DNA from 4 places in the Ciceribacter sp. RN22 genome. Region 4 is predicted to be linked to each of the others. Evidence: predicted binding sites of a transcription regulator. Region 4 holds the regulator's gene; each other region holds the start of a gene.
What was found. The regulator LexA, encoded in region 4, represses DNA repair genes until DNA is damaged. The targets are predictions, from matches to a motif close to TGTTCNNNNTGTGTTCNG.
Positions count from the first base shown of each region.

Region 1: the regulator LexA is predicted to act here: its motif matches at 1,859-1,876, upstream of NHF53_RS04425 (MazG nucleotide pyrophosphohydrolase domain-containing protein).
Region 2: the regulator LexA is predicted to act here: its motif matches at 2,702-2,719, upstream of rmuC (DNA recombination protein RmuC).
Region 3: the regulator LexA is predicted to act here: its motif matches at 2,848-2,865, upstream of uvrA (excinuclease ABC subunit UvrA).

Region 1 covers NZ_JAMXLD010000001.1:902,421-909,651, forward strand. The annotation lists gene NHF53_RS04415 (MFS transporter) at 1-170, opposite strand, end outside; gene NHF53_RS04420 (D-alanyl-D-alanine carboxypeptidase) at 491-1,777, shown strand; gene NHF53_RS04425 (MazG nucleotide pyrophosphohydrolase domain-containing protein) at 1,879-2,214, shown strand; gene NHF53_RS04430 (HAD family phosphatase) at 2,183-2,860, opposite strand; gene tldD (metalloprotease TldD) at 2,903-4,318, opposite strand; gene NHF53_RS04440 (invasion associated locus B family protein) at 4,460-4,981, opposite strand; gene coxB (cytochrome c oxidase subunit II) at 5,304-6,194, shown strand; gene ctaD (cytochrome c oxidase subunit I) at 6,213-7,231, shown strand, end outside.
Region 2 covers NZ_JAMXLD010000001.1:239,483-246,713, reverse strand. The annotation lists gene NHF53_RS01210 (methyl-accepting chemotaxis protein) at 1-254, opposite strand, end outside; gene NHF53_RS01205 (ribokinase) at 492-1,391, opposite strand; gene rmuC (DNA recombination protein RmuC) at 1,441-2,667, opposite strand; gene NHF53_RS01195 (globin-coupled sensor protein) at 2,926-4,440, shown strand; gene def (peptide deformylase) at 4,533-5,048, shown strand; gene fmt (methionyl-tRNA formyltransferase) at 5,116-6,051, shown strand; gene truA (tRNA pseudouridine(38-40) synthase TruA) at 6,051-6,806, shown strand; gene NHF53_RS01175 (hypothetical protein) at 6,831-7,231, opposite strand, start outside.
Region 3 covers NZ_JAMXLD010000001.1:1,909,335-1,916,565, reverse strand. The annotation lists gene NHF53_RS09495 (MarC family protein) at 98-727, shown strand; gene NHF53_RS09490 (alpha/beta fold hydrolase) at 759-1,628, opposite strand; gene NHF53_RS09485 (hypothetical protein) at 1,900-2,154, opposite strand; gene NHF53_RS09480 (single-stranded DNA-binding protein) at 2,220-2,726, opposite strand; gene uvrA (excinuclease ABC subunit UvrA) at 2,985-5,906, shown strand; gene NHF53_RS09470 (hypothetical protein) at 5,910-6,128, shown strand; gene NHF53_RS09465 (hypothetical protein) at 6,125-6,397, shown strand; gene NHF53_RS09460 (DUF72 domain-containing protein) at 6,408-7,211, shown strand.
Region 4 covers NZ_JAMXLD010000001.1:1,804,851-1,812,081, forward strand. The annotation lists gene NHF53_RS08985 (ComEC/Rec2 family competence protein) at 1-1,470, shown strand, start outside; gene lexA (transcriptional repressor LexA) at 1,451-2,164, opposite strand; gene NHF53_RS08995 (VOC family protein) at 2,381-3,277, shown strand; gene kdsA (3-deoxy-8-phosphooctulonate synthase) at 3,277-4,125, shown strand; gene eno (phosphopyruvate hydratase) at 4,302-5,576, shown strand; gene NHF53_RS09010 (septum formation initiator family protein) at 5,723-6,043, shown strand; gene pdhA (pyruvate dehydrogenase (acetyl-transferring) E1 component subunit alpha) at 6,188-7,231, shown strand, end outside.

The DNA of each region.
Region 1 (7,231 bases), 900 kb from region 4:
GGCATCACCGTGCTGACGAGAAAGCCGTTGAAGGCGTAGAGCGCCACGCCGAGGCAGAGCATCGCGGTGGCGACGAGATAGCGAGGTGCGAGCAGGTCAAGCCAGCGGCCCCCGTCGCTTTCGGCGACGGCGGGCGTCAATTCGGTGATCTCTCTCTCGTGGACGGTCATCGGTCGTTGCTTTCCTTTGCGGGTCCTTGAAGGTGATTTGCGGACGCTACGACCTCAACCGCGATTGAGGTAAAGGGGGATTTTGGGTTGCCGGCGCCGCCTGCGTGAAAGGCAACGTTAACCACGATCGGCGGTTTCTGTGCGCCGCTTTGCCCGCCCGGCCGGCACCAGCGTCGGACCAGCTTCACCGATCAGATTATGGCTGTATTGCTCGATTGTCGCCGCATTCTTCGTCTAGGCAACCCCGGTCTTCGAATCGGCCCGCCGATTCCTGTCACCCGGACATTCTCGCGTTTCTGATCCGCTCCCGTGGAGGAATGATGAATAAGCTGTTGGTCGCGCTCTCGTTTTTCGTAGTGATCGGCTGTTTCACCAGTTCTGCAAATGCCGGCAGCGCCCAGTTCCTTCTCGACGCGCGGACCGGAGAGGTTCTCGCCTCCGAAAACGGCGACATGCTCAACCATCCGGCGTCCCTGACCAAGATGATGACGGTCTACATGACCTTCGAGGCGATCCGCAGGGGCGAGCTCTCCTGGGACAGCCCGGTGCCGTTTTCGAAATACGCTTCCTCCCGCCCGCCGACCAAGCTGCGCGTCAAGGCGGGTGATGCGATCACCGTGCGGGAAGCCGTACTCGGCATGATCGTCCAGTCGGCCAATGACGCTGCGGTGGCAATGGCCGAGAAGCTCGGCGGCTCCGAGCCCGCCTTCGCCGAGATGATGACCCGTAAGGCCCGTTCGCTCGGCATGCCGAACACGGTCTTCGTCAACGCGTCCGGCCTTCCCGACGACCGCCAGATCACCACGGCGCGCGACATGTCGACCCTCGGGCTGGCGCTGATGCGCGACTTCCCCCGGGAATACAAGCTCTTCTCCACCCGCTCCTTCGCCTTCCGCGGCCGCACGATCAACGGCCACAACAACCTCATGTATCGTTACAAGGGCATGGACGGCATCAAGACCGGGTACACCAATGCTTCCGGATACAATCTCGTCAGCGCCGTTGTGGATGGCAACCGCCGCGTGATCGGCGTCGTGATGGGTGGCCGTAGCGCCGCCGGCCGCGACAAGCTGATGGCAAGCCTCATCGACGGCAATATCCGCAAGGCCTCCGGCGGTTCCGCCCTGGTCGCCAGCAACGGTTCGGGCGCGGTGATCGCCCGCCTCGGTGACGAAGTGCCGGTTCCCGCCGGCGCACCGGGTCGTGATGCCGTCGCGGAACTGATCAGCGATGCGGCACCCGTCCCCGAAAGCCGTTACGGCACCGCCTTTGCCGACACCGGCAACGCCTCCGGCGCGGTCGCTGCCGTCGAAAGCATGGCCACGCCGAAGCCTGCACTGCCGGTCAGGGGCGGCGGGAAATGGCAGATCCAGATCGCCGCTGCGGTGAGCGCCGAGGCGGCGATGGGGCTGCTCGCCGATGCCAAGGCGAAGATCGGCGAACCGCTCGCCAATCGCAACGCCTATGCCGAGCGCGTCTCGCGCAACGGCAACACGTTCTACCGCGCCCGCTTCGGCGGCTTCGACAGCAAGGTCGACGCGCGCCGCGCCTGCGAGAAGCTTGTCGAAAACCGCTACGACTGCGTGCTGATGCCCGCGAACGGGTGACCGGCGGCGGGAAGTCAGTCGACTTGCCCCTTCTTTCACTGATCGGAATTGCCCGCCCGCCGGAATCGCGCCATGTTCTCCGTGAACAGATGGAGAACGCAATGTTGCAGGAACTTGCGCTGCGATTTGAAGCCGCATCGGTAACCTACGCCGAAGCGCATGCCGTCGAACGGGACGCCGACTGGTTCTTGATGAAGCTGATGGAGGAAGCCGGCGAGGTCGTGCAGGCGGCCAACCGGCTGAGCGGCCGCAGTCGCCGAAAGGGATTGGACGAATCTGAGCTGCGGCGATGTCTGGCCGACGAGACGGCAGACCTGCTCGGGCACGTCCTGCTGTTGGCTCATCACCACCGTCTCGACCTTCAGGCGGCGATCATGCGGAAATGGCGGTTCGCTCCTGACGAGCCTACGCCCGCTCTGCCGCCAGCGGCTCGTTGAAGAAGGCGCAGCACTCCTCCAGACTGCCGGCGACCCGCGCGCAGAGCGCGACGACTTCGTCCGTCGGGGCGAGCAGGTCCGGCACCATCACCGCCATCATGCCGGCGGCCGCCGCCGAGCGGATGCCGTTGTGGGAATCCTCGAGCGCAAGGCAGTCCGCCGGCGCGACGCCCAGCCTTTCCGCCGCGGCGAGATACGGGTCTGGCGCCGGCTTGCCGCGGGCATAGTCGCCCTGGGCGATGACGTGGTCGAAGCGCGGCAGCAGGCCGAACCCTTCGAGATGGTGACGCACCTGGTGGTGGGCCGAGGACGTGCAGATCGCCCGCGGAATGCCGTGCCGGTCGAGCGTGTCGAGAAGCGCCGTCACGCCGGCCTTCAATTTCAGTTCGGTTTCGATCAGCCGGTTGAAATGGTCGATCCAGACGATGCGGAAAGCATCCGGGTCGAAGTTCTCGCCATAGTGATCAATCAACAATTGTGCGATACCGGGCCAGGGTTGCCCCATCATCGCCTCGTAGATCGAGGGGCCGATCGGCAGGCCCTCTTCCGTCGCCGCGGAGATCACCGACTTCCGGTAGAGGATTTCGCTGTCGAGGATCAGGCCGTCCATGTCGAAAACGACGGCGCGGGGCGGGCGGGGCAGCATCTTGTCTCGGTTTCCTTCGGTCTCTTTAATTCTGTCTTGTTGTTACGCCCGCGTGCCGCCGACGGTCACCTGGTCCATTCTCAGGTGCGGCTGACCGACGCCGACCGGCACCCACTGGCCGCCCTTGCCGCAATTGCCGATGCCGGTGTCGAGCTTCATGTCGTTGCCGACCATGGAGATGCGCTTCATCGCCTCCGGGCCGTTGCCGATCAGCATCGCACCCTTGACCGGCGCGCCGATCTTGCCGTCCTCGATCATGTAGGCCTCGGTGCAGCCGAAGACGAACTTGCCCGACGTGATGTCCACCTGGCCGCCTCCGAAGGAGACGGCGTAGATCCCGCGCTTCACCGAGGCGATGATCTCCTCCGGGGTCTTGTCGCCGCCGAGCATGTAGGTGTTGGTCATGCGCGGCATCGGCTGGTGGGCGTAGCCCTGCCGGCGGCCGTTGCCGGTCGGCGTCATGCCCATCAGCCGGGCGTTCTGCCGGTCCTGCATGTAGCCGACGAGCCGGCCGTTCTCGATCAGCACATTGTATCCGGAGGGCGTGCCCTCGTCGTCGACGGTGATCGAGCCGCGGCGAAGGTCGATCGTGCCGTCGTCGACGATCGTGACGCCGGGGGCAGCGACCATCTCGCCCATCAGGCCTGCGAAGGCGGAGGTCTTCTTGCGGTTGAAGTCGCCTTCGAGCCCGTGGCCCACCGCCTCGTGCAGCATGACGCCCGGCCAGCCGTTGCCGAGCACGACGTCCATGGTGCCGGCCGGCGCATCGATCGCGTCGAGGTTGACGAGCGCCTGGCGCAACGCCTCGTCGGCGCCGTTCTTCCAGCTCTCCTCGGTCAGGAAGTCGCCGAAGCCGACGCGGCCGCCGATGCCGAAGGAGCCGGTTTCCTGGCGGTCGCCCTCGCCGGCGACGACGGAGATGTTGAGCCGCGTCATCGGGCGGATGTCGCGCACCCGGTGGCCGTCGGCGCGCAGGATTTCCACCACCTGCCAGCTCGCGGCGATCGATGCCGTGACCTGACGGACCTTGTCGGTCTTGCCGCGCAGATAGGCGTCGACCTCGGAGAGAAGCTTCACCTTCTCCTCGAAGGTCGGCGAGCCGATCGGGTTCTCCTCGCCGTAGAGCTTGCGGTTGGTGCGCTGGGGTGCCGCGGCATAGCTGCCGCCATGGCCGCGGGTGACGGCGGAGACCGCCTCGGCCGCGCGCGACAGCGCCGAAAGCGAAAGCTCGCCCGCGTGCGCGAAGCCGACGGCTTCGCCGGCGACGGCGCGCAGCCCGAAGCCCTGGTCGGTGTTGAAACTGCCGCCCTTCAGGCGTCCGTTGTCGAAGGTCAGTGATTCGGCCTGCGCGTGTTCGACGAACAGCTCGCCGTCGTCGGCGCCGGAGAGGGTCTCGGCCAGCACCGAGCGCAGCTTCGTCTCGTCACAGTCGAAAAGGTTGAGAAGATCGGTATCCATCAAAGCTCCTTGGGCGCGGGCGGCGGACGCGCTCCTTCGAACCCGATGTAGGTCCGGCAGGGGGTGGAGGCAAGCCCGTCCGCCCGAAGAGCCGGGCGGGAAGGGCGGTGCGCCGTCAGATCATTCGTTGCCGGCCGGTGCTCAGGGCAGGGAGTCGTAGCCTTCGGCAAAACCGGTGAGCTCGATCGGAATGCCCACACGATCCTGGTCGGCCGATTCGCGGAGCGCGAAGACCGCGCTCTTGCCGGCCCGGAGTATCTTCATGAGCTCGTCGTCGATCTCGACCTCGACATAGCAGCCCTCGGCGAAGCAGCGGGTGAAATAGGCCCGGCCGATATTGTTGCCGTCGACGAAGAGCTCCATGCCGTCCTTCAGCAGGACGCCGAGCGGCGCGAGGATGCGCAGCACCTTCGCCTTGCGGTCGGCGGTCTTGAGGATCACCACCGAGAGTCCGACTTCCGGCCGGTCGTCGGCGACGACGTTCTGCATCAATGCGCATTGTTCGACAGAGGCACCCGCCGGCGTATCGCAGATGATCGACCAGGCGCCGTGGTTGGAACGCACGGTGCCGGGCTGTTGCGGCGTCTGCGCAAAGCCCGTTCCGGCTGCTGCGGCAACGGCCAGCGCAAGCACGCCCGACCTGAGAAGTGCTGGAACACCCATGGATACCTCTGGAATTCGAATCATCGCCGCCATTCTTGTCGTCGGGCGCGGTATTGAAAAGCCCCGGAACGTCTTTTCCCCCGAGTGCGGCATATTTGGGACCGGCAAGACGTATCTGCGGTCGAAAAAGCGGGTTTTGGAGGCGCAGTCAAGCTCCTGCGGGAGATGGGCCCGCGACAAATTGACGTAGCGCAAAAATGCCGCAGGGCCATTCGGTTAGGCGTATTGCGGTCGGAGACAAACTGTGATTTTAAACAAAAACCCATAGCATGGATTTTGCGTTTCCATTTGATGTGGATCAAACGCTCGAGGGAGAGACACCGTGATTAAGAGAGCTTGCGCAGCGCTGGTCGCCACGACCTGTCTGCTTTTTGCTTCCGCCGGCTTTGCCGACCAGCCTGCACCCTGGCAAACCGATCTCCAGCCGGCGGCGACGCCGATCATGGAGCAGATCCGGTGGTTCGAGCACTATACGCTCTGGTTCATCGTGCCGATCACGTTGCTCGTGCTCTTCCTGCTGATCGTGGTGGTCCTGCGTTTCCGCTCCGGTGCAAATCCGGTGCCGTCGAAGACCAGCCACAACACGATGATCGAGATCATCTGGACCTTGGGACCGGTCCTCGTGCTTCTCTTCTTCGCGATTCCCTCGTTCAACCTGCTCTCAGCACAGCTCACCCAACCGGAAAGCCCGGACGTCACGATCAAGGCGACCGCGACCCAGTGGCAGTGGAATTACGAATACCAGGGCGACAAGCAGGTCGCCTTCGATTCCTTCATGCTGAAGACGGATGACGACCGCGCCGCCGCCGGCAAGCAGGACAAGGCGCTCTATCCGCGCCTGCTCGCCGTGGACAACGAAATGGTCGTTCCGGTCGGCAAGACGGTCCGCGTGCTCGTGACTGCCGCTCCGACCGACGTCATCCACGCCTTCGCCATGCCGTCCTTCGGCATCAAGATCGACGCCGTTCCGGGTCGTCTCAACGAAACCTGGTTCAAGGCCGACCGTGAAGGCCTGTTCTACGGTCAGTGTTCGGAGCTCTGCGGCAAGGATCACGCCTTCATGCCGATCGCCATCCGCGTGGTCGCCGAAGACAAGTATGCCGCCTGGCTCGAAGCTGCGACCACCAGCGTGGAGGACGCCAACAAGGCTCTGATGGCAGCGGTCGACGGTGCGGACAAGTCCGTACAGCTCGCCGATAACGTTTCGAAATAAGGAAGGGGAGTGCGGACAATGGCTGGACCTGTTGCCCACGAAGAGCACGCTCATGGTCAGGGCGCGCATCATGACCATCACGACCACAAGCCGGGCTTCGCCGCCCGCTGGCTGTTCTCGACGAACCACAAGGACATCGGCACCCTCTACCTGATCTTCGCGATCATCGCCGGCATCATCGGCGCGGCGCTCTCGGTCGCCATGCGCATGGAGCTGCAGGAGCCCGGCATCCAGATCTTCCACGGCCTGGCGTCGATCGTCTACGGCTTCGAAGGTGACGCCGCAATCGACGGCGGCAAGCACATGTTCAACGTGTTCACCACCGCGCACGCCCTGGTCATGATCTTCTTCATGGTCATGCCGGCGCTGATCGGCGGTTTCGCCAACTGGATGATCCCGATCATGATCGGCGCTCCGGACATGGCTTTCCCGCGCCTCAACAACATTTCCTTCTGGCTGCTCGTCCCGGCCTTCCTCCTGCTCATCCTGTCGATGTTCGTCGAAGGTCCGGCAGGCGGCTACGGCGTCGGTGGCGGCTGGACGATGTATCCGCCGCTTGCGACGTCCGGCCAGCCGGGTCCTGCGGTCGATCTCGCGATCTTCGCGCTCCACGTTTCGGGTGCGTCGTCGATCCTCGGTGCGATCAACTTCATCACCACCATTCTCAACATGCGCGCCCCGGGCATGACGCTGCACAAGATGCCGCTCTTCGCCTGGTCCGTGCTCGTCACTGCCTTCCTGCTCCTGCTGTCGCTCCCGGTTCTCGCCGGCGGCATCACCATGCTGCTGACCGACCGCAACTTCGGCACGACCTTCTTCGCGCCGGAAGGCGGCGGTGACCCGATCCTCTACCAGCACCTGTTCTGGTTCTTCGGTCACCCGGAAGTGTACATCCTGATCCTGCCCGGTTTCGGCATCATCAGCCACATCATCTCGACCTTCTCGCGCAAGCCCATCTTCGGCTACCTCGGCATGGCTTATGCCATGGTCGCCATCGGCGCCGTCGGCTTCGTCGTCTGGGCCCACCACATGTACAC
Region 2 (7,231 bases), 1.6 Mb from region 4:
GACTGCGCTTCATGCCCGCGGCCGAGCACGCCCGCCATCGAGCGAGCGGCGCTGGCGAGCTCGCCGATATCGCCGGCGACCTCATTGGCGATTGCGCTCGCCTGGCTGTCGGCCTGCTCCATCGTCAGCGCCTGGACGCGATCGCGGGTCTGGGAAATAAGAACCAGGTTGGAAAGGGCGAGCACCAGCGCGATGGCGACGCCGGTGACGAGCTGCAGCTTGAAGGCGATGGACTTGGAAATCAGTTTCAACATGACGGCCTCGAACCCGCACGCCGGAGGCCCGGCGCGTTGAATTGGTCATACGGAGGGAATGCTCCTTCATGGAGCGGTGTTTCACTCCGTGCAGCGGCGGCGCCGGAGAAAGCGGTCCGAGAATAAGAATAGAAAGTTTAATGCATATTGAATGAACGGCCGGTTTTTTCTGACCTCGAACGACAACGCGCGCCGGTGTCGTCACCAGCACGGACAGGAACAGATCGGGGATGGGCGTCAGAGCCTGGTGGCAACCTCGTCCGACAGCGGAATCGAAGGCTGTGCGCCCGACTTCAGGCAGGCAAGTGAGCCCGCGACCGCGGCCCGGCGGAGAGCGTCCTTGAAGGAGAGACCCTGATCCAGTCCCGCTGCAAAGTAGCCGCAGAAGGTGTCGCCGGCACCGACCGTGTCGACAGGCACGATCTTGAGTCCGCTAACCTGGACCAGTTCGCCTTGATGCACCGCAATGACGCCGTCGGCGCCGAGCGTAACGACGAGGGTCTGCCCCGTTTCCTCATGTAGCCGCAGCAGCGCCTTCTCGCGTTCGTCCGCTCCCATGCCATCCCTCGCGGCGAGACGCTCGAATTCCGTTTCGTTGGCGATTACGATGTTTGCCATCCGGCCGAGGCGCGCCGCCTCGGCAGTCAACGGGGCGATATTGATGATCGTGGTGATCTCCCGGTCCCGCGCGCGTGACAGGGCCTCCTCCACGGCCCCGGCCGGAATTTCGAGCTGAAGCATCAGGATGTCGGTCTGCGCCATGGCATCGATCGCGGCCCGCGCGTCCGCCTCGCCGAGCGTGCCGTTCGCGCCGGGTACCACCGCAATCATGTTTTCTCCGTCGCCGCCGACCAGAATGAGCGCGGTGCCCGTCGGAGCTGAGGTCTTGCTGACCGAGGAAAGATCGGTTCCTGCCCGATCGAGGAGCTCCAGTGCCGGAGCGGCGAATGCGTCGCTGCCGACCGCGCCCACCATGCGAACACGTGCGCCGGCGCGTGTCGCGGCAAGTGCCTGGTTTGCGCCCTTGCCACCTGCGGCCGTCGAGAAATCCTTGCCGGCGACGGTTTCTCCGGGCTTCGGGAGCCGTGTCGTCGTGGCAATGAGATCCATATTGATGGAACCGAATACGGTGATCATCGAGTGTTTCCGTCCTTTGGAAGTCTTGAAGGCGAGTTTGGCCCGCGGGTCAGTCTTCGTCAACGACCCGAAGCTTGAGCAGGCCTGTCTTGCTCTCGACCGTGCGTGCCGCACCGCCTTCCTCGCCGTTGCCGGACTGAAATTCCAGAGCCTCGATCTTAGCTCCCCGTTTGGTCAGCTTGTCGGCCGACGTGAGGATCATGTCGACGTCTTTCTGGGCGGCCAGGAAATGGCTCTGCAGTTTGCGCGTTCGATCATCGAGGCGTGCGAGGTCCTCCATCAGGTGGATGACCTCCCCCTGGATGAGGTGCGCCTGCTCCCGCATGCGCTGATCCTTCAGGACTGCCTGGATCACCTGTATCGAGAGCATCAGCAGTGAGGGCGAGACGATCACCACACGCATGCGGTGCGCTTTCTGAACAATGCCCTCGAAGTTCTCGTGGATCTCCGCGAAGATCGATTCCGACGGAACGAAAAGGAAGGCCATGTCCTGGGTCTCGCCGGGAATGAGGTATTTCTCGGCGATGTCCCGCAGATGCACCTCCATGTCCCGACGGAACTGCTGGCTTGCAATCTTCTTCGCCTCCGCCGTTTCCGCGTCGCGGATGGCGTTCCAGGCCTCCAGTGGAAATTTCGCGTCGACAACCAGCGGCGGGGAGTCGTTCGGCATGCGGATCGTGCAGTCCGGTCGCGAGCCTGTGGAAAGCGTCGACTGGAAGGCATAGGCACCAATCGGCAGCCCGTCCGCAACGATCGTCTCCATCCGAGACTGTCCGAAGGCACCGCGCGTCTGCTTGTTCGAAAGGATGGCCTGGAGGCCGACGACATCCTTTGCGAGCGACTGGATGTTGTTCTGGGCAGCGTCGATGACCGCAAGGCGCTCCTGCAGCCGGCGCAGGTTCTCGTGCGTGCTCTTCGTCTGCTCGCTGATCGTCGCGCCGATCCTGTGCGACATGCCGTCGAGCCGCTGATTGATGGCCTGATTGAACTCCGACTGTTTGGTGCCGAAGACGTCGGCCATGGCTGCGAGCCGTCCCTGCATTTCCGCCTGGGCACGCAGAAGCTCCGCCATACGGGCCTCGGCAGTCGCCTCTCGCTGGGAGGCCTCCATCTCCATGCGGAGCCGCATCCGGCTGCTCCTCATCGCGGCGATCACCCAGGCTACCAGTGCGGCGAGCACGAACACCCCGAGGCTCAGCACGAACAGGGGGAAAGAAACGACAAAGTCGCCGATGATGAAGACCGGCGTGCCGGAGAAAGAAGGAGCAGCGTTCATATTGTCCAATCTAGACAGATTCGGTTGTCGATGACAGATCAAGACGGGAACGGAGGTCTGATCACGGGCAATCGCCCGACGAGCTTCTGCAGGCCGTGGACGAAGAGCGTTGCACGACGCACCATCAGGTATGCTGTTGATGACATTTTGCTTCGGTCATTCATCCTCCGTTTAGGGTTTTGCGCAAAGTCTTCGCTAGATTCATTTCACCCGATCGGAAAGCGCCTGATCGCGCGCCGGAGATTATTGCGAGGCAACATGCAGGAGAGTGGTGACGACAGCCTGAGGCAGCGCCTCGATTTCATCGAACTCGACGAGAAGACCTGTCGCACGCTTCATTCGCTGCGGCCAACTCTCTCCGAGATTCTGGGCGGCGCGCTCGACAAATTCTACGCCAAGGTTGCGTCGACCCCGCATCTTGCCCGGTTCTTCCGCGACGAGACCCACATGGCGGCCGCGAAGAAGGCGCAGGTCGGTCACTGGGACCGCGTTTCGAACGGAACCTTTACGCAGGAATACGTCAAGGGCGTTACCGCGATCGGGAAGGCCCATGCCCGGGTCGGCCTCGAGCCGCGATGGTATATCGGTGGCTACTCGATGCTCGTCAGCGAACTGGTCGCAGGCGTGCTGAAAAAGCACTGGCCGTTCCCCTTCGGCAAGCATCATGCGGCGGCTCTTGCCGACAAGCTGAGCGCACTCGTCAAGGCCTCCATGCTGGACATGGATTATTCGATCTCCGTGTATCTCGACGCGCTCGAAGAGAAGCGCCTGCAGCTTCAGGAGGAGCGCGAGCGGTCCGAGGCCAATCAGCAGATCGCCATGCAGCATTTGCGCCGCGGCCTTGAGGCCTTGGCACACGGCGACTTCAAGGCCCGTATGTCCGACGACCTGCCGGACGATTTCAAACAGATGGCGACGGACTACAACGAGGCCGTGGCACGCCTCAACGAATCCTTCCAGCTCATTCGCCGCTCTTCGGAGGAAATTCTCGCCGGAACGGAAACAATTGCCCGCACCTCGGACGAACTGGCGCTGCGCACCTCCAAGCAAGCTGCCGGTGTCCAGGAAAGCTCGACCGCCCTGCAGCAGCTCTCCGTGAGCGTCAGCCAGACGGCTTCCAACGCGGAACGGGCCGCGTCCGTCGTGAAGGAGACGCAGCAACAGGCCCGCACCTCCGGCGAGGTGGTGAATCAGGCGGTGTCGGCCATGGCGGAGATCGAGAAGTCTTCGGCCGAAATCTCGAAGATCATCGGGGTCATCGATGAAATCGCCTTCCAGACGAATCTCTTGGCGCTCAACGCCGGCGTCGAAGCGGCCCGTGCAGGCGATGCCGGAAAGGGCTTCGCAGTCGTTGCGCAGGAAGTTCGCCAGCTGGCGCAGCGCAGCGCCGACGCGGCCAAGGAAATCAAGCGGCTGATCTCCCAGAGTTCGCAGCAGGTGAACGAAGGCGTCGGGCTCGTCTCCAACACCGGTACGGCTCTGGCTGACATCATCGGGCGCATCGATGCGATCAATACCTTCGTCGGCGAGATCGCGATTGCCGCCAAGGATCAGGCTTCGGGGTTGAGCGGAATCAACCAGGCGACCCGCAGCATGGATGGCCTGACGCAGGAAAACTCGACGATGGTCGAACAGACGTCCGCCGAGACGCGCCGGCTGCGCAACGAGGTCGCGGGGCTCGTCGATCTGCTGGGCCGTATCAACACGGACGGCGGCGAGGTCCGCCTGCCGTCCTCCACGCCACGTGGGCAGGCGCGCGGCCTCGCTGCCTGACATCCTGCTTCGGCACAAACCGAACGAACGCGAGGGATATTTCCTCGCGTTTTTCGATTCCATCGGCGAGGCAGATGCGTTATGGGAGGCCCATGACGATAAAGCCCCTCATTATTCTCCCCGATCCCCTGCTCCGTCAGGTTTCCAAGCCCGTCGAACGGGTGGATTCCGATATCCTCAAGCTTGCCGATGACATGCTCGAAACCATGTACGACGCGCCGGGCATCGGGCTCGCCGCCGTCCAGGTTGGCGTGGCGCGACGCCTGTTGGTCATCGATGTCTCCCGCGAGGACGAAGAGAAGCAGCCGCTCGTCTTCATCAATCCCGAGATCCTGACGTCCTCCGACGAGCGCTCGACCTATGAGGAAGGGTGCCTGTCGATACCGGACTACTACGCGGAGGTGGAGCGCCCGGCCAAGGTGACTGTGCGATCCATCAACCGGGACGGCAAGGAACAGACGACGGAAGCCGAAGGCCTGCTCGCGACCTGCCTGCAGCATGAGATCGATCACCTGAACGGCGTCCTGTTCATCGACCATATCTCGCGGCTGAAGCGCGAAATGGTCATCAAGAAGTTCACCAAGGCGGCCAGGGGCAAGGCGATCTAGCGCCGACTCCCGGAGCAGCGGCAGGGCCCGAATCGAGCCCGTTCGGGAGCCGGAGGCGAGAACAACCATGGCACTTCGCATCATCTTCATGGGGACGCCGGAGTTTTCCGTTCCGACGCTTGACGCCCTTGCCGAAGCCGGCCACGAGATCGTCGCCGTCTATACCCAACCGCCACGTCCCGGCGGCCGGCGGGGTCTGGATCTGCAAAAATCACCGGTGCACCAGGCGGCTGAAAAGCTCGGCGTCCCGGTGTTTACGCCGGTAAACTTCAAGGAGCCGGCGGAGCGGGTGGCTTTTCGCGCGCTCGATGCTGACGTTGCAGTCGTGGTCGCCTACGGTCTTTTGCTGCCGGAAGAGGTTCTCGGCGGCACGAGGCTCGGGGCCTACAACGGCCATGCGTCGCTTCTGCCGCGCTGGCGCGGTGCGGCTCCGATCCAGCGGGCGATCATGGCCGGCGATCGCGAAAGCGGCATGATGGTCATGAAGATGGACAAGGGCCTTGATACCGGCCCCGTCGTGCTGACGCGCAAGGTCGAGATCGCGCACGACATGACGGCGGGTGAGCTGCACGACCGGCTGAGCCGGATCGGCGCGGAAGCCTTGGTCGAAGCGATGGCGAAACTCGAGGCCGGCGATCTGCCGCTCACGCCGCAAGCCTCCGAAGGCGTGCTCTACGCGGCAAAGATCGACAAGGGCGAAACACGTATCAACTTTGCCCGCGACGCCCACGACGTGCACAACCATGTTCGTGGACTGGCACCGTTCCCGGGCGCCTGGTTCGAGGTGGAGATCAACGGCAAGCCGGAACGGGTGAAGGTGCTCGGCTCGACTCTCGCCGAAGGGCAGGGTAGGCCCGGCGAAGTGCTTGACGAATACCTGACAGTCGCCTGTGGCAGGGGTGCGGTGCGGCTCACGCGGCTGCAACGTGCCGGCGGCAAACCGCTTGCCGCGACCGAATTCCTGCGCGGCACCCCGATCCCGCGCGGCGCGGTTCTCATCTGATGCCGCGCTTTCGCATGACCGTCGAATACGATGGCACCCACTATGTCGGCTGGCAGCGGCAGGAGAACGGGCATTCCGTCCAGCAGGCGCTGGAGAACGCCATCCTCTCTCTGACCGGCGAGACGGTGTCGATCCGCGGCGCCGGCCGAACCGATTCCGGTGTCCACGCGCTCGGCCAGGTCATCCATGCGGACCTCTCGCGCCCCTGGGCACCCTACAAGCTGCGCAACGCTCTCAATGCTCATCTCGGTCTGGCTGGTGAACGCGTCGCGGTCCTTGACGTACTGGAGGCGGATGAGAGCTTTGACGCTCGCTTCTCTGCCGTCCGGCGGCATTATCTTTACCGTATCATCAGCCGCCCGGCGCCGCTGGCGGTGGAACTGAAGCGGGCGTGGTGGGTACCGAAGCCGCTCGACCACGAGCGAATGCACGAGGCCGCACAGCAACTTGTCGGCCATCACGACTTCACCACCTTTCGGTCCGCGCATTGCCAGGCGACGAGCCCGATGCGCACCTTGGACCGACTCGATGTGACGCGTGCCGGCGACCTGATCGAGATCCGCGCCTCGGCCCAGAGCTTCCTTCACAATCAGATCCGTTCCTTCGCCGGAACGCTGAAGCTTGCCGGAGAAGGCAAGATGTCGGTGGCCGATGTGCGGGCGGCACTCGAGGCGCGGGACCGTGCCGCCTGCGGCCCTGTGGCACCGCCGGAAGGGCTCTACTTCCTGAAGGTCGACTACCCCGACGGCCTTTGAGGCCGGTCGGGTCGCGCATGTCGTCTATCCGGGGAAAACCCCGAGATAGCGTTCCAGCACTTCGGACAACAGCATCGTCGGAACCAGGAGGACCATGGTCATCGTCGCGACCGTCAACGTATGGTCGCCGAGCACCGTGCGCAGGATGCGGAAAAGCGCGAAGACGAGCGTCAGCAACAGCACCAGCCAGAGGATCGTCAGAAGACCCTTGAGGGCGGGCAGCAGCACCATCAGCACGATCAAGGCGGCATAGGCGTAGGAGACGGGAAGCGCGAGCCAGTTGGTGACCGTGACGACTGCGGCAAACCGCGGGCCGATCCCCAATGCCCAGGCAAGCAGGCCGGCGAGGACGACCGGCACCAGCCAGTTGGCCACCTCGACGAGCGCGAGGCGAAAGAAGAAGATCGGTCCCGTCTCCGTGCCGA
Region 3 (7,231 bases), 100 kb from region 4:
GCTTTTGCGGCGCTGGAAAGGCAGAACGATCAAATACCTAGACAAATTCGAGGCTGTCGGTGCTACTCTTCGCGAAATCGCAGGAGAGGCAGACACGATGGCACCGACGGACGCACTGATAACGGCATTCACCACGCTCCTGGTGACGCTCGATCCGCCGGGCCTGGCGCCGCTCTTTCTCGGCCTCACGCAGGGCATGACCGGTGCGCAGCGCCGCCAGGTGGCGGTCCGCGGTTCGCTCATCGCCTTTGGAATCCTTGCCGTTTTCGCCGTCTTCGGCTCGGGCATCCTCGGCGTGCTCGGCATCTCGATGGGCTCCTTCCGGATAGCCGGCGGCCTGATGCTGTTTGCGATCGCCTTCGAGATGATCTTCGAGAAGCGCAACGAGCGGAAAGAGAAGACCAAGGACGACGCGATCACCCGCGACCACATCCATCATCTTGCCGTTTTCCCGCTGGCGATCCCGCTGATCGCCGGCCCCGGCGCGATCTCCGCGACGGTGCTGATCGCCGGCACGATGGACGGCATCGCCGGCAGGATCGGGCTGATCGGGGTCATCGCCGTGTGTCTGGCGCTCGTCTTCCTTGCGCTGATGCTCGCCGAGCGGCTCAACCGCTTTCTCGGCGTCACCGGCCGCGCGCTGCTGACCCGCCTGCTCGGCGTGCTGCTTTCGGCGCTCTCGGTGCAGTTCGTCGTCGACGGGGTCAAATCGGCCTTCGCCGGGTGAGACGCCGGCGTTGCCGCCGGCGCCCGCTCTCTCAGCTACGGTGCAGGAAGTCGAGGAGCGTCGCGTCGAAGCGTTCGCTTTCCTCGAACTGCATGGTGTGCCCGCTGTGTTCGAACATTTCGATCGTCAGCCGCGCGAAGTCGCCCGGGAACGGTTCCCATGCCGCGGGCGGTGCGATGAGGTAGTCGAAACGCCCGAGTGCGAGGAGCGCCGGCGCCATGACGCCGCGCGCAAGCGCGTGCATGTCGATCTCACGGAACACCTCGCCCCACAGATGATCGAAGCCGATGTCGTTGATCCAGACGCCGTCCCATAGCGGACGCGCATCGAAACCGGGATCGAACCAGCTGCGGGCGCCGAGCCGGATCAGCAGGTGCTTGAAGCGCTCGTGAGGACGGGCGGCGATGTCACCGGCGAGCTTCGCCATCTCCCGGTCGAAAATCGCCCTGCGCTCGGGCGAGGCTTCCGCCGCCCAACGCCGTTCCGCCCACTGCGCGAGCTCAGCACCCTGGTTCGGGCCGGTGCCCGCGAGCACGACGTGGGAGACGCGGCCGGGAAAACGGCGCGCATATTCGAGTGCCATGTAACCGTGGCCCGAATGCCCGAGAATGGCGAGGCGCTCGAGGCCGAAGGTCTGCCGCGCCAGCTCGATGTCCTCGATGATACGGTCGAAGGCAAAGTCCCTCGCCTGCACCGGCCCCAGCGGGCGGGCGAAGCATCTGTGATCGACGAAGTGGAGGCGGACCGAACGGCGAAGTCCAGGCGAGAAGGTCCGCGCGTAGTAGAGGCTGCTGCCGATGACCAGCACGGGGAGCCCCTGCCCTTCGATCGCGCAGCCGAGCTCGAAAACGCCCGAGCGAATGATGCCGCGCTCGGCGCGGCCGTAATTCATTTTTTCCATGATGTATCCGATAGTGCGGTTCGCCGCGCCGTGTCTGGCTGCGGGAACCGGACGTTGATCCAAGAAAAGCGCACAAGCTCACGCGACCGCGAAGGCCGGCAAGATCGCGCAACGATTTTCGTGGTCAAGGTCGCTAACGGATGAGGCGCATGGGACTTTCTCTCTGAATGGTCAACCGCAAGCGACGCGGGTGCCAGCATCGAGCCGTCGGCAGCAATACTGCTCCTGCTCATCGCAAACAAGGGGCTGTATAGCCCCGCCGGCGGTCAGGTCAGCGCTGCGCCTTCAGGATGCGCTTCCAGATCGTGCCGCCGAGATAGCGGTTGAACACGACGAAGTAGAGGACGATCAGCGCAAACAGCACGAAGGCCGGCAGGCCGTTCAGCTGGAAACCGCCCTCCGTACGGCCGCCGGTCACCGAGGCGACCAGAAAGCCGAGCACGAAAAAGGCGGTGAAGAAATCGAGCAGTGCCGCGAGCACGATGCGCCAGGTCGCGGGTCCGGTATCCGTCTTCGTCTCTCCCATCGAAAGCCCCCTTTCGGATCAACGAGAAGATATGGCACGCGACCGGCCGGACGGTGGTCCCGGTATCAGAACGGGATGTCGTCGTCGAGATCGCGCGAGAAATTGCCGCCGCCACCAGCCTGGTTGCCGGTGCGGGCCGGCGCACGGGACGGCTGGTTGTAATCGTCGCCGTAGCCGCCGCCGAAATCGCTGCCGCCACGCGAGGCGCCACCGCCCTCGCCGCGGCCGCCGAGCATGGTCAGGTTCGAATTGAAGCCCTGCAGCACGACTTCGGTCGAATAGCGATCGTTGCCGTTCTGGTCCTGCCACTTGCGGGTCTGCAGCTGACCTTCGACATAGACCGTCGAGCCCTTCTTCAGGTACTGTTCGGCGACCTTGCAGAGACCTTCGTTGAAGATCACCACGGTGTGCCACTCGGTCTTTTCCTTGCGCTCGCCGGTGTTGCGGTCGCGCCAGGATTCGGAGGTCGCGATGCGCAGGTTGGCGATCGGACGGCCGTCCTGGGTCCGGCGGATTTCCGGATCCGCGCCGAGATTCCCGATCAGAATTACCTTGTTCACGCTACCAGCCATAACACACACCTTGGGAAGAGAGGGCGCCGGACCGGCCGCACCCGCATTTGTCGATTTCCGCCACCTTAAACCAATCGCGGGCGGCGATGGAAAGTCTTAACCGTTAATCCACAGCGAAAAATGTTCTTTATTTGTTCTAATGATTGCCTATGATCCTGTCAACCGACTCGAAATGTGACCCGCGACGTCCTGTTCCGCCTCGACAGAGGCACAGTCATGACTAAATAAGGACTGTCCTTCTCCAAGCGAGCCTTGTCCATGAGTGAACTGAAGACCATTTCCATCCGCGGCGCCCGCGAGCACAACCTGAAGGGCATCGATCTCGAGCTGCCGCGCAACAGCCTGATCGTGATGACCGGCCTTTCCGGCTCGGGCAAGTCCTCGCTCGCCTTCGACACGATATACGCCGAGGGACAGCGCCGCTACGTGGAGAGCCTTTCGGCCTACGCCCGGCAGTTCCTGGAGATGATGCAGAAGCCGGACGTCGACCAGATCGACGGGCTTTCGCCGGCGATCTCCATCGAGCAGAAGACGACTTCGCGCAATCCGCGCTCCACCGTCGGCACGGTGACCGAGATCTACGACTACATGCGCCTGCTCTTCGCGCGCGTCGGTGTTCCCTATTCGCCGGCGACGGGCCTTCCGATCGAGAGCCAGACGGTCAGCCAGATGGTCGACCGCATCCTCGCCTTCGAGGAAGGGGCGCGCCTCTATATCCTTGCGCCGATGATCCGCGGCCGCAAGGGCGAGTACAAGAAGGAGCTCGCCGACCTGATGAAGCGCGGCTTCCAGCGCGTGAAGATCGACGGGCAGTTCTACGAGATCGCCGAGGCGCCGGCGCTCGACAAGAAGTACAAGCACGACATCGACGTGGTGGTCGACCGCGTGGTGGTGCGCTCCGACATCGGCGCGCGCCTCGCCGACAGCCTGGAGACCTGCCTCAAGCTCGCCGACGGGCTGGCGATCGCCGAGTTCGCCGACAAGCCGCTGCCGGCCTCGGAGACGGCCGCCGGCGGCTCGGCCAACAAGTCGCTGAACGAGACGCATGAACGGGTGATGTTCTCGGAAAAGTTCGCCTGCCCGGTCTCCGGTTTCACCATTCCGGAGATCGAGCCGCGGCTCTTCTCCTTCAACAATCCCTTCGGCGCCTGCCCGACCTGCGACGGGCTCGGCTCACAGCAGAAGATCGACGAGGCGCTGATCGTGCCGGAGGCACAGCGGCGGCTGAACGACGGGGCGATCGCGCCCTGGGCGAAATCCTCCTCCCCCTACTACAACCAGACGCTCGAATCCCTCGGCAAGGTTTTTGGTTTCAAGCTCTCGAACCGCTGGTCGGACCTGAGCGAGGAGGCGCAGCGCGCAATCCTGCACGGCACGGAAGAGAAGATCGAGTTCCACTATGCCGACGGGGCGCGGGCCTATACGACGACCAAGACCTTCGAAGGCATCGTGCCGAACCTCGAACGGCGCTGGAAGGAGACCGACAGCGCCTGGGCACGCGAGGAGATCGAGCGGTTCATGTCGGCGGCCCCCTGCCCGGCCTGCGCCGGCTACCGGTTGAAGCCGGAGGCGCTCGCCGTCAAGATCAACGGCCTGCACATCGGCGAGGTCACCGAGATGTCGATCCGCGTCGCCGGTGCCTGGTTCGAGACGCTGCCGGCAAAGCTCAGCGACAAGCAGAACGAGATCGCGGTGCGCATTCTCAAGGAGATCCGCGAGCGGCTGCGCTTTCTGAACGATGTCGGGCTCGACTATCTCTCGATGTCGCGCAATTCCGGCACGCTTTCGGGCGGCGAGAGCCAGCGCATCCGCCTCGCCTCGCAGATCGGCTCGGGGCTGACGGGCGTGCTCTACGTGCTCGATGAACCGTCGATCGGCCTGCATCAGCGCGACAACGCCCGCCTCATCGAGACGCTGAAACACCTGCGCGACATCGGCAATACGGTGATCGTCGTCGAGCACGACGAGGACGCGATCCTCTCCGCCGATTACGTGGTCGACATCGGCCCGGCGGCCGGCATCCACGGCGGCGAGGTGGTGGCGCAGGGCGTTCCCGCCGAGATCATGGCCAATCCGAATTCGCTGACGGGCAAATATCTCTCCGGCGAACTCGGCGTCGCGGTTCCCGCCGAACGCCGCAAGCCGAAGAAGAGCCAGCAGATCAAGGTGATCGGCGCACGGGGCAACAACCTGAAGAACGTCACCGCCAGCATCCCGCTCGGCGTGTTCACGGCCGTCACCGGCGTTTCCGGCGGCGGCAAGTCGACCTTCCTCATCGAGACGCTCTACAAGGCGGCGGCACGCCGCATCATGGGCGCGCGCGAAAACCCGGCCGAGCACGACCGCATCGACGGCTTCGAGTTCATCGACAAGGTGATCGACATCGACCAGTCGCCGATCGGCCGCACGCCGCGCTCGAACCCCGCGACCTATACCGGCGCCTTCACGCCGATCCGCGACTGGTATGCCGGCCTGCCGGAGGCGAAGGCGCGCGGCTACCAGCCGGGCCGCTTCTCCTTCAACGTCAAGGGCGGCCGCTGCGAGGCCTGCCAGGGCGACGGGGTGATCAAGATCGAGATGCACTTCCTGCCGGACGTCTACGTCACCTGCGACGTCTGCCACGGCAAGCGCTACAACCGCGAGACGCTCGACGTGACCTTCAAGGGCAAGTCGATCGCCGACGTGCTCGACATGACGGTCGAGGAAGGCGTCGAGTTCTTCTCCGCGGTGCCGGCTGTGCGCGACAAGCTGCAATCGCTCTTCGACGTCGGCCTCGGCTATATCAAGGTCGGGCAACAGGCGAACACGCTTTCCGGCGGCGAGGCGCAGCGCGTGAAGCTCGCCAAGGAACTCTCCAAGCGCTCGACCGGCCGCACGCTCTATATCCTCGACGAGCCGACGACGGGGCTTCATTTCCACGACGTGGCAAAGCTCCTCGAAATGCTGCACGAGCTCGTCAGGCAGGGCAATTCAGTGGTGGTGATCGAGCACAATCTCGAAGTGATCAAGACGGCCGACTGGGTGATCGACTTCGGTCCCGAGGGTGGCGACGGCGGCGGCGAGATCGTCGCGACCGGCACGCCGGAGCAGATCGTCGAGGCCGAGCGCTCCTATACCGGCCAGTTCCTCAAGGAACTCCTGGAGCGGCGGCCGATGCGGAAGGTGCAGGCGGCGGAGTGAGCTATGAGCGAGACCCTTGAGCTTGTCTGTAAGCTCGTCGAGCGAGACAAGTTCAGGGTGTCGGTACATGCAGTGCAGGAACTGGTCGACGACGGGCTCCTGATCGAACCCATCATTCGTGCAGTTGCGACAGGCAAGCAGGAGCCTGCCGTCCTGGTCACCGCGTACCGTCCCGATCCGCAGCGCTGGGATGCGAGTTTCACACGGAGGCGTCAGCGATGACCCGTAAATCAGTGCAGCTCATTCGTGAAGGTGAACGCGTGGCGGAAGTCTCCGTGGAGATCGAGGAAGCTGGCGCATGGGGAGCGACGGTCGGTTTCGCGGACATTGCGAAGCTCGATCGCGTGCGCCGGGCGTTGCGTGCCGGCGATATCCGCGGCGCGCTCGAGGATGCAAAGGTCTACCGGTTGGTTCCCGAGACTGATGGCAGAGTCTCGGCTCGCGGTTTCGGCGAAGATCCACAAACACCCTTGAACCACAAACCGAAGTGAGGGCAGCGTCATGACCCAGGCAGGCACAATCCGTACCGGCATCGGCGGCTGGACCTTCGATCCGTGGGAAGGCACCTTCTATCCGGAGACGCTGCCGAAGAAGAGACAGCTCGAATATGCGAGCCGGGAGCTGACGGCGATCGAGGTCAACGGCACCTATTATTCCAGCCAGAAGCCGGAGACCTTCGCCAAATGGGCGTCGGAGGTGCCGGAGGGCTTCGTCTTTTCGCTGAAGGCGAGCCGCTTCTGCACCAATCGCAAGGTGCTCGCCGAGGCCGGGCCATCGGTCGAGAAGTTCCTGACCCAGGGGATCACCGAGCTCGGCGCGCATCTCGGGCCGATCCTCTGGCAGTTCATGGGAACGAAGAAGTTCGAACCCAACGATTTCGAGGCCTTTCTGGCGCTGCTGCCGAAGAACCAGGACGGGATTGCCCTTCGCCACGTCGTCGAACCGCGGCACGCCTCCTTCCAGGTGCCGGAATTCATTGCGCTGTTGAAGAAATACAATGTCGCGGCGGTCTGCGCCGACCACCACGACTATCCGATGTTCGCCGAGCCGACGGCCGATTTCGTCTATGCGCGGCTGCAGAAGGGCGAGGACGAGATTCCGACCTGCTATCCCGAGAAGGAAATCGACGCCTGGGCCGGCCGGCTGAACCGCTACGCCGCGGGCGCGATGCCGGACGACCTGCCGAAGATCGCCGACGAGGCGGTGGTCGAGAAGAAGCCGCGCGACGTCTTCGCCTTCTTCATCACCGGCGGCAAGGTCAATGCGCCGAACGGCGCAAGGGTGCTGCAGACGGCGGTTTCCTGACCTCCGGGACAAGGTCGACC
Region 4 (7,231 bases):
TTCTTTGTCGGCCTGCGCAAGCTGCTCAGCCTCTCGCCGGCAATCGCCCAGTCCTGGCCGATCAAGAAGATCGCTGCCATGGCCGCGCTGGCCGCTACCTTCCTCTACCTGATGATCTCCGGCTCGCAGGTCTCCGCTATCCGCGCTTTTCTGATGACGGCGATCATGCTGGTTGCCGTCCTGTTCGACCGCCCGGCGATCAGCCTGCGCAACCTCGCACTGGCGGCGATCGTCATTGTCGCCGTTTGGCCGTCACAGGTGCTCGGTGCGAGCTTCCAGATGTCGTTTGCCGCCACCGCAGGACTGATTGCCGGCTACGATGGCTGGCGACGGGGTGCAGCGCGGCAATCGCGCTACGCGCCGGACTTCCCCGGTCGGAAGATCCTTTCCTTCCTGTGGAATTTCGCGGCGGGCACCTTCGTGACGTCGCTGATCGGCGGACTGGCGACGGCGATCTTCGCCGTCGCCCATTTCCATCGACTGGCACCTTACGGTCTCGTCGCGAATCTCGCGGCAATGCCGATCATCTCCGTGGTGGTGATGCCGGCGGCGCTTGCGGCAATGCTGCTCATGCCGTTCGGCCTCGATACGCCCTTTCTAATTCTCGCTGGCGAGGGCCTCGAGATCGTCATCGTGATCGCGACCACGGTTGCGAGCTGGAGCGAGGGGACATCCTTCGGCCGGTTCGGGGACTGGTTTCTGCCGCTCGCCTCCACGGGGCTCCTGCTGCTCACCCTGCTGCATACGCGGCTGCGCTGGATCGGTGCGGCAGTGCTTGCCGCGGTGATCGGGCTTGCGATCCTCCTGCCGGCGGAAGACACCGCCGACCTCATCGTCTCGGAGGACGGACGGCTGGCGGGGCTGCCCGCTGTCGACGGCAGGACGATTGCGACCAACCGCAGCAAGCCGGCGGACTTCCTCTTCTCCCAATGGCAGCACGCGCTTGCGCGTCCCGATCATCTCGGCCCGCTCCGCAGCGCAGACGATCCTGTCACCGAAGTCCGGGCGACCGGAACGGACCGGTTTTCCGCAGGACAGATCCGGACCGTTCGCGAGACGATGCGGCGGCAGTTCGAAGCGGCGATCCCCGGCCGCTTCCGCTGCACCGGAAAGTCCTGGTGTATCGCACGGCTTGAGAAAGGATGGCGCGTCGCGACGGTCGAGGATCAGGCACTTCTCGGCGTCGCATGTGACGTCGCCGACCTCGTGATTACGCCGCGTCGTCCACCCTTCGGCGTCTGCCGCTCCGGCGCGAGGATGATCGATGCCGAAGCGCTACGGCGCATGGGCGCAACCGAGTTCTATCTTGGAAATTACGACGATCGGGACATCCGCCAGCGCACGGCGTTCACCACTCTCGACAGGCCGTGGCAGCGGCATCGCCTTTACGATTGGCGAACCGGCAGCTTCGCCGACGAACAGCCCGCGAAGCGCGCTCCCATGGCACAGGTCAGTGATAGCGGCGGATGAGACCGACGAGCTTGCCCTGGATCTTGACACGATCGGGGCCGAAGATGCGGGTTTCGTATGCCGGGTTCGCAGCCTCGAGCGCGATCGAATCGCCCCGGCGGCGGAAGCGCTTCAGCGTCGCCTCTTCGTCATCCACGAGTGCCACGACGATGTCGCCGGGCGTTGCGTTGCTGGCGTTGCGGATGATGACCGTGTCGCCGTCGAGAATGCCGGCCTCGATCATCGAATCACCCTTGACCTCGAGCGCATAGTGCTCGCCTGAACCGAGCATCTCTGCCGGAATGGTGATTTCGTGGGTGTTGTGCTGGATCGCCGAGATCGGCACGCCGGCCGCGATGCGGCCCATGACGGGGACGGCGACGGAACTCGAGCGCTCCTCTGCAGGCGGCTTGGCGGCAGGCGCCGGCTGTCCCTTGCCGAGGCTTCCCTCGATCACGCTCGGCGAGAAACCCCGCCGCGGCTGCAGGCTGGAGGAATAGGCTTCCGGCAGCTTGATCACCTCCAGCGCCCGGGCCCGGTTCGGCAGACGCCGAATGAAGCCACGCTCCTCGAGCGCCGTGATGAGGCGGTGGATGCCGGATTTCGAGGCGAGGTCGAGCGCGTCCTTCATTTCGTCGAACGACGGCGGCACGCCCGATTCCTTCATCCGCTCGTGAATGAAGAGAAGCAGTTCCTGTTGCTTGCGCGTCAGCATGATCCAGAGCCCCGTCGTATGAAACAAATCCAGAACATACACTATCTGTTCCATATGTGTTCCGCAAGTACTTAAATATTGGTAAGCAATTGGAGCTCCGGCGCATTTTTCCCGTGCATCCACCCGTTCCGGGCTGCTGCCGGGCGGGGGCTGGTTCGCCTTGCAAAGGGAAGGCAAATCGCGCACATCAAACGTGACCGACAAGGAGGGAGCGGAATGTCCACTGCCATCGAGGCGCCGCGTGGCGTCGATCACATCGTCTTGCCCGTGCACGGGCTGAAGGCTGCGCGCGAGCGGCTCGGCGTGCTCGGCTTCACGGTCGCCGCCGATGCGCTGCATCCCTTCGGCACCGAGAACGCCTGCGTCTTTTTCTCCGACAAGACCTATCTGGAGCCACTCGCCGTGGCGAGCCGGGAGGCGTGCGAAGAGGCCGCCCGCAAAGGCAACGTCTTCGTCGCCCGCGACCGCGCCTTCCGCTTCCGCATGTCGGACGGCGAGGGACTGTCGGGAATAGCGGTTGCCTCGACGGATGCGGCCGCGGACCATGCGATCTATACCGAGCACGGCCTCTCCGCGGGCGAAATCCTGCACTTTTCGCGGCCCTTGAGGTTGCCGGATGGCACCGAGGCGACGGCCTCGTTCAGGCTTGCCTTCGCCGCGGACCTGCGCGCGCCCGATTTTCTCCTCTTCTCCTGCGAACGGGTCAATCCACTGCCGGCGGATCGTGCGGCGCTCGAACGCCACGACAATGGCGTGACGGGCGTCTCGGCGGTCGTGCTGACGGAGGAAAACCCCTCCGACTTCCAGGAGGTGCTGGAAACCGTCTTCCACCAGCGAGAGATCGAGGCGCATTCCTTCGGTCTCGTCGTCCCTTCGGCAAACGCGAAGATCGAGGTGCTGACACCTGCCGGTCTCACCGGCTATTTCGGGCTCGACGCCCCGAATGCCGGGCGTGGGCTCATGGGGGCGGCGATCGTCTTTCGGACAGTCGATATCGGCGTGACAGAACGCTTGCTGGCTGCTAATGGCGTTCGCCATGCACGCAAGGATGGTCGCCTGATCGTGCCGCGTGAAGCGGGGCAGGGCGCGCATTTCGTATTCGAGGAAGTTTGATGAGCAATCCGACCAATTCCGAAGTCGTCGTCGGCGAAGGTGCCGCCAAGGTCGTCTTCTCCAATTCCAAGCGCTTCTCGCTGATCGCCGGTCCTTGCCAGATGGAAAGCCGCGATCATGCCTTCATGATGGCCGGTGCGACCAAGGAGATCTGTGACAAGCTCGGCATCGGGCTCGTCTACAAGTCGTCCTTCGACAAGGCCAACCGCACGTCCTTGTCCGGCAAGCGGGGCATCGGCCTCGAAAAGGCGATGGAAGTCTTCGTCGATCTCAAGAAGGAATTCGGCTTTCCGGTGCTGACCGACATCCACACCGAGGAGCAATGCGCGATCGTCGCCCCTGTCGTCGACGTTCTGCAGATCCCGGCCTTCCTCTGCCGCCAGACCGATCTTCTGGTCGCTGCCGCGAAGACCGGTCGGGTCATCAACGTCAAGAAAGGCCAGTTCCTCGCCCCATGGGACATGAAGAACGTGCTCGCCAAGATCACCGAAAGCGGCAATCCGAACGTGCTTTTGTGCGAGCGTGGCGCTTCCTTCGGATACAATACCCTGGTCTCGGATTTTCGCTCGCTGCCGATCATGGCGGCGATGGGCGCGCCCGTGGTGTTCGACGCCACCCACTCGGTGCAGCAGCCCGGCGGGCAGGGCGGTTCGACCGGCGGGCAGCGGGAATTCGTGGAGACGCTGGCGCGTGCCGCGGTTGCCGTCGGCGTTGCCGGCCTCTTCATCGAGACCCATGAGGATCCGGATAATGCCCCGTCTGACGGCCCGAACATGGTGCCGCTGAACGACATGCCGCGACTCCTCGAAAAACTGCTCGCCTTCGACGCGGTCGCCAAGGGCGCCTGATTCCGCAAGGCATTGTCTATATAGAGCGCCGGCCCCGGTGGAGCCGGCGCTTTTTGTTGCCGCCTCCTCTTTCCGGCCGCCGGGCCGGCGATGTCACACTGCGTGCATTGTATTTTTCCCGTCTTCGATTAAGACAGGCGCCATCCTCAATCCCACCCAGCACCAGGGAGGCGCTCATGACTGCAATCACCGACATCATCGGCCGCGAAATTTTGGACAGCCGCGGCAATCCGACCGTCGAGGTCGACGTCTATCTGGAAGACGGCAGCATGGGCCGTGCAGCCGTTCCGTCGGGCGCCTCGACCGGCGCGCATGAGGCGGTCGAACTGCGTGACGGCGGCAGCCGCTATCTCGGCAAGGGCGTCGAGCGCGCCGTCGAGGCCGTCAACACCGAGATCTTCGACGCGGTCGGCGGGCTGGATGCGGAAAACCAGATCCAGATCGACAAGGTGATGATCGAGCTCGACGGTACGCCGAACAAGTCGCGCCTCGGCGCCAACGCCATCCTCGGCGTTTCGCTCGCCGTCGCCAAGGCCGCCGCGGAAGCTTCCGGCCTGCCGCTCTATCGCTATGTCGGCGGTCCGAACGCCCATGTGCTGCCGGTCCCGATGATGAACATCATCAACGGCGGCGCCCATGCCGACAACCCGATCGACTTCCAGGAATTCATGATCATGCCGGTCGGCGCCGAAACGATGCGCGATGCCGTCCGCATGGGCTCGGAAGTCTTCCATACGCTGAAGAAGGAACTGGCCGCCCAGGGGCACAACACCAATGTCGGCGACGAAGGCGGTTTCGCGCCGGGCCTCGAAAGCGCGCCGGCCGCCCTCGACTTCATCGTGAAGTCGATCGAGAAGGCAGGCTATCGTCCGGGCGAGGACATGTATCTTGCGCTCGACTGCGCCTCGACCGAGTTCTTCAAGGACGGCAAGTACGTGCTCGAAGGCGAGGGCCGCACGCTCGAGCCGGAAGCCATGGCGGAATACCTCGCCGAACTCGCCGCCAAGTATCCGATCATCTCGATCGAGGACGGCATGGCCGAAGACGACTGGGATGGCTGGAAGGTCCTGACCGACAAGATCGGTTCCAAGTGCCAGCTCGTCGGCGACGACCTTTTCGTCACCAATTCCTCGCGTCTGCGCGATGGCATCCGCATGGGCGTCGCGAACTCGATCCTCGTGAAGGTGAACCAGATCGGTTCCCTGACCGAGACGCTCGACGCTGTCGAAACCGCGCACAAGGCCCGCTACACGGCGGTCATGTCGCACCGTTCGGGTGAAACCGAGGATTCGACGATCGCCGACCTCGCGGTTGCCACCAATTGCGGACAGATCAAGACTGGCTCGCTCGCCCGCTCCGACCGGCTCGCCAAGTACAACCAGCTGATCCGCATCGAAGAAATGCTCGGTCCGCAGGCCCGTTACGCCGGCTCGTCGATCCTGCGCGGCTGACGTTCGAGCTTCTAGACGCTGATTGGCCCGTGTCCCGCAAAGGGGTGCGGGCCAACTTTTTTCCGCGTACCCGTTATGGTCAACGATCGATTAAGCAATCGCCGCTAGTTTGATCGAAAATCGTTTTGCGTATCAGGGCTCGCTCGATGTGGACCAGGCAGCACAAGAACCGGAAACTCGGACGCTTCGTCCTTCCGCTCGTGACCGTCGCATTCCTCTCCTATTTCGGTTATCATTCGATCCATGGCGATCGCGGGCTGATCGCAGCGGAGGAGTTCGAGAAGCTGCGGTTCAAGCGCGATGCCGAGTTGGCTGAACTCGTATCGCGTCGCAAGTCGCTCGAGCGGCAGGTCGAATTGCTGAGCGACGGTTCGCTCGAACGCGACATGATCGATGAGAAGGCGCGCTACCAGCTCAACGTATCGCGCCCTGACGAGATCGTGATTTTCAACGATCAGATAAATTAACCGAAATCCAGTTAATTACTGTTTTCAATTATAATTCAATATGATGTCGTGAATGCGAGCCATGCATTTCTGGCATTGCGGCCGCGCGCTTTCTTGCCTATCCTTCGCGCCGACGTAAATTCGACAACACCTAGGGAGGGACGAATGGCGCCGCGAAAACCTGCGACCGCGAGCGGTCGTAAGCCGACGACCAAGTCTGCCGCAAAGAAAGAATTGACCGAAGGGCTGGTTGCGGAATTCGACCGCCAGAGTGAGCTTGACGCCTATCGCGAAATGCTCCTCATCCGCCGCTTCGAGGAAAAGGCCGGCCAGCTCTACGGCATGGGCTTCATCGGCGGCTTCTGTCACCTCTATATCGGCCAGGAGGCCGTCGTCGTCGGCGTCCAGATGGCGCTGAAGGAAGGCGACCAGGTCATCACCGGCTATCGCGACCACGGCCACATGCTGGCCTGCGGCATGAGCGCACGCGGCGTCATGGCCGAACTCACCGGCCGTCGCGGCGGGCTGTCCAAGGGTAAGGGCGGCTCGATGCACATGTTCTCCAAGGAGAAGAACTTCTACGGCGGTCACGGCATCGTCGGAGCGCAGGTGTCGCTCGGCACCGGTCTCGCCTTCGCCAACAAGTACCGCGAGAACGGCAATATCTCGGTCGCCTATTTCGGCGACGGCGCCGCCAACCAGGGCCAGGTCTACGAAAGCTTCAACATGGCGCAGCTCTGGAAGCTGCCGGTGATCTACGTGATCGAGAACAACCGCTATGCCATGGGCACCGCGGTCTCGCGCGCCTCGGCACAGACCGATTTCTCGCAGCGTGGCGTCTCCTTCGGCATTCCCGGCATCCAGGTCGACGGCATGGATGTGCGCGCGGTCAAGGCTGCGGCCGAGCAGGCTGCGGCCTATGTCCGCTCCGGCAAGGGGCCGGTCATCCTCGAAATGCTGACCTACCGCTACCGCGGCCACTCGATGTCCGACCCGGCGAAATACCGCTCGAAGGACGAGGTGCAGAAGATGCGTTCCGAACACGACCCGATCGAGCAGGTGAAGAACCGGCTCATGGAAAAGGGTTGGGCGAGCGAGGACGAACTGAAGGCGATCGACAAGGACGTCCGCGACATCGTCGCAGACAGCGCCGATTTCGCCCAGTCCGATCCGGAGCCGGACGTATCCGAGCTCTACACCGATATCCTG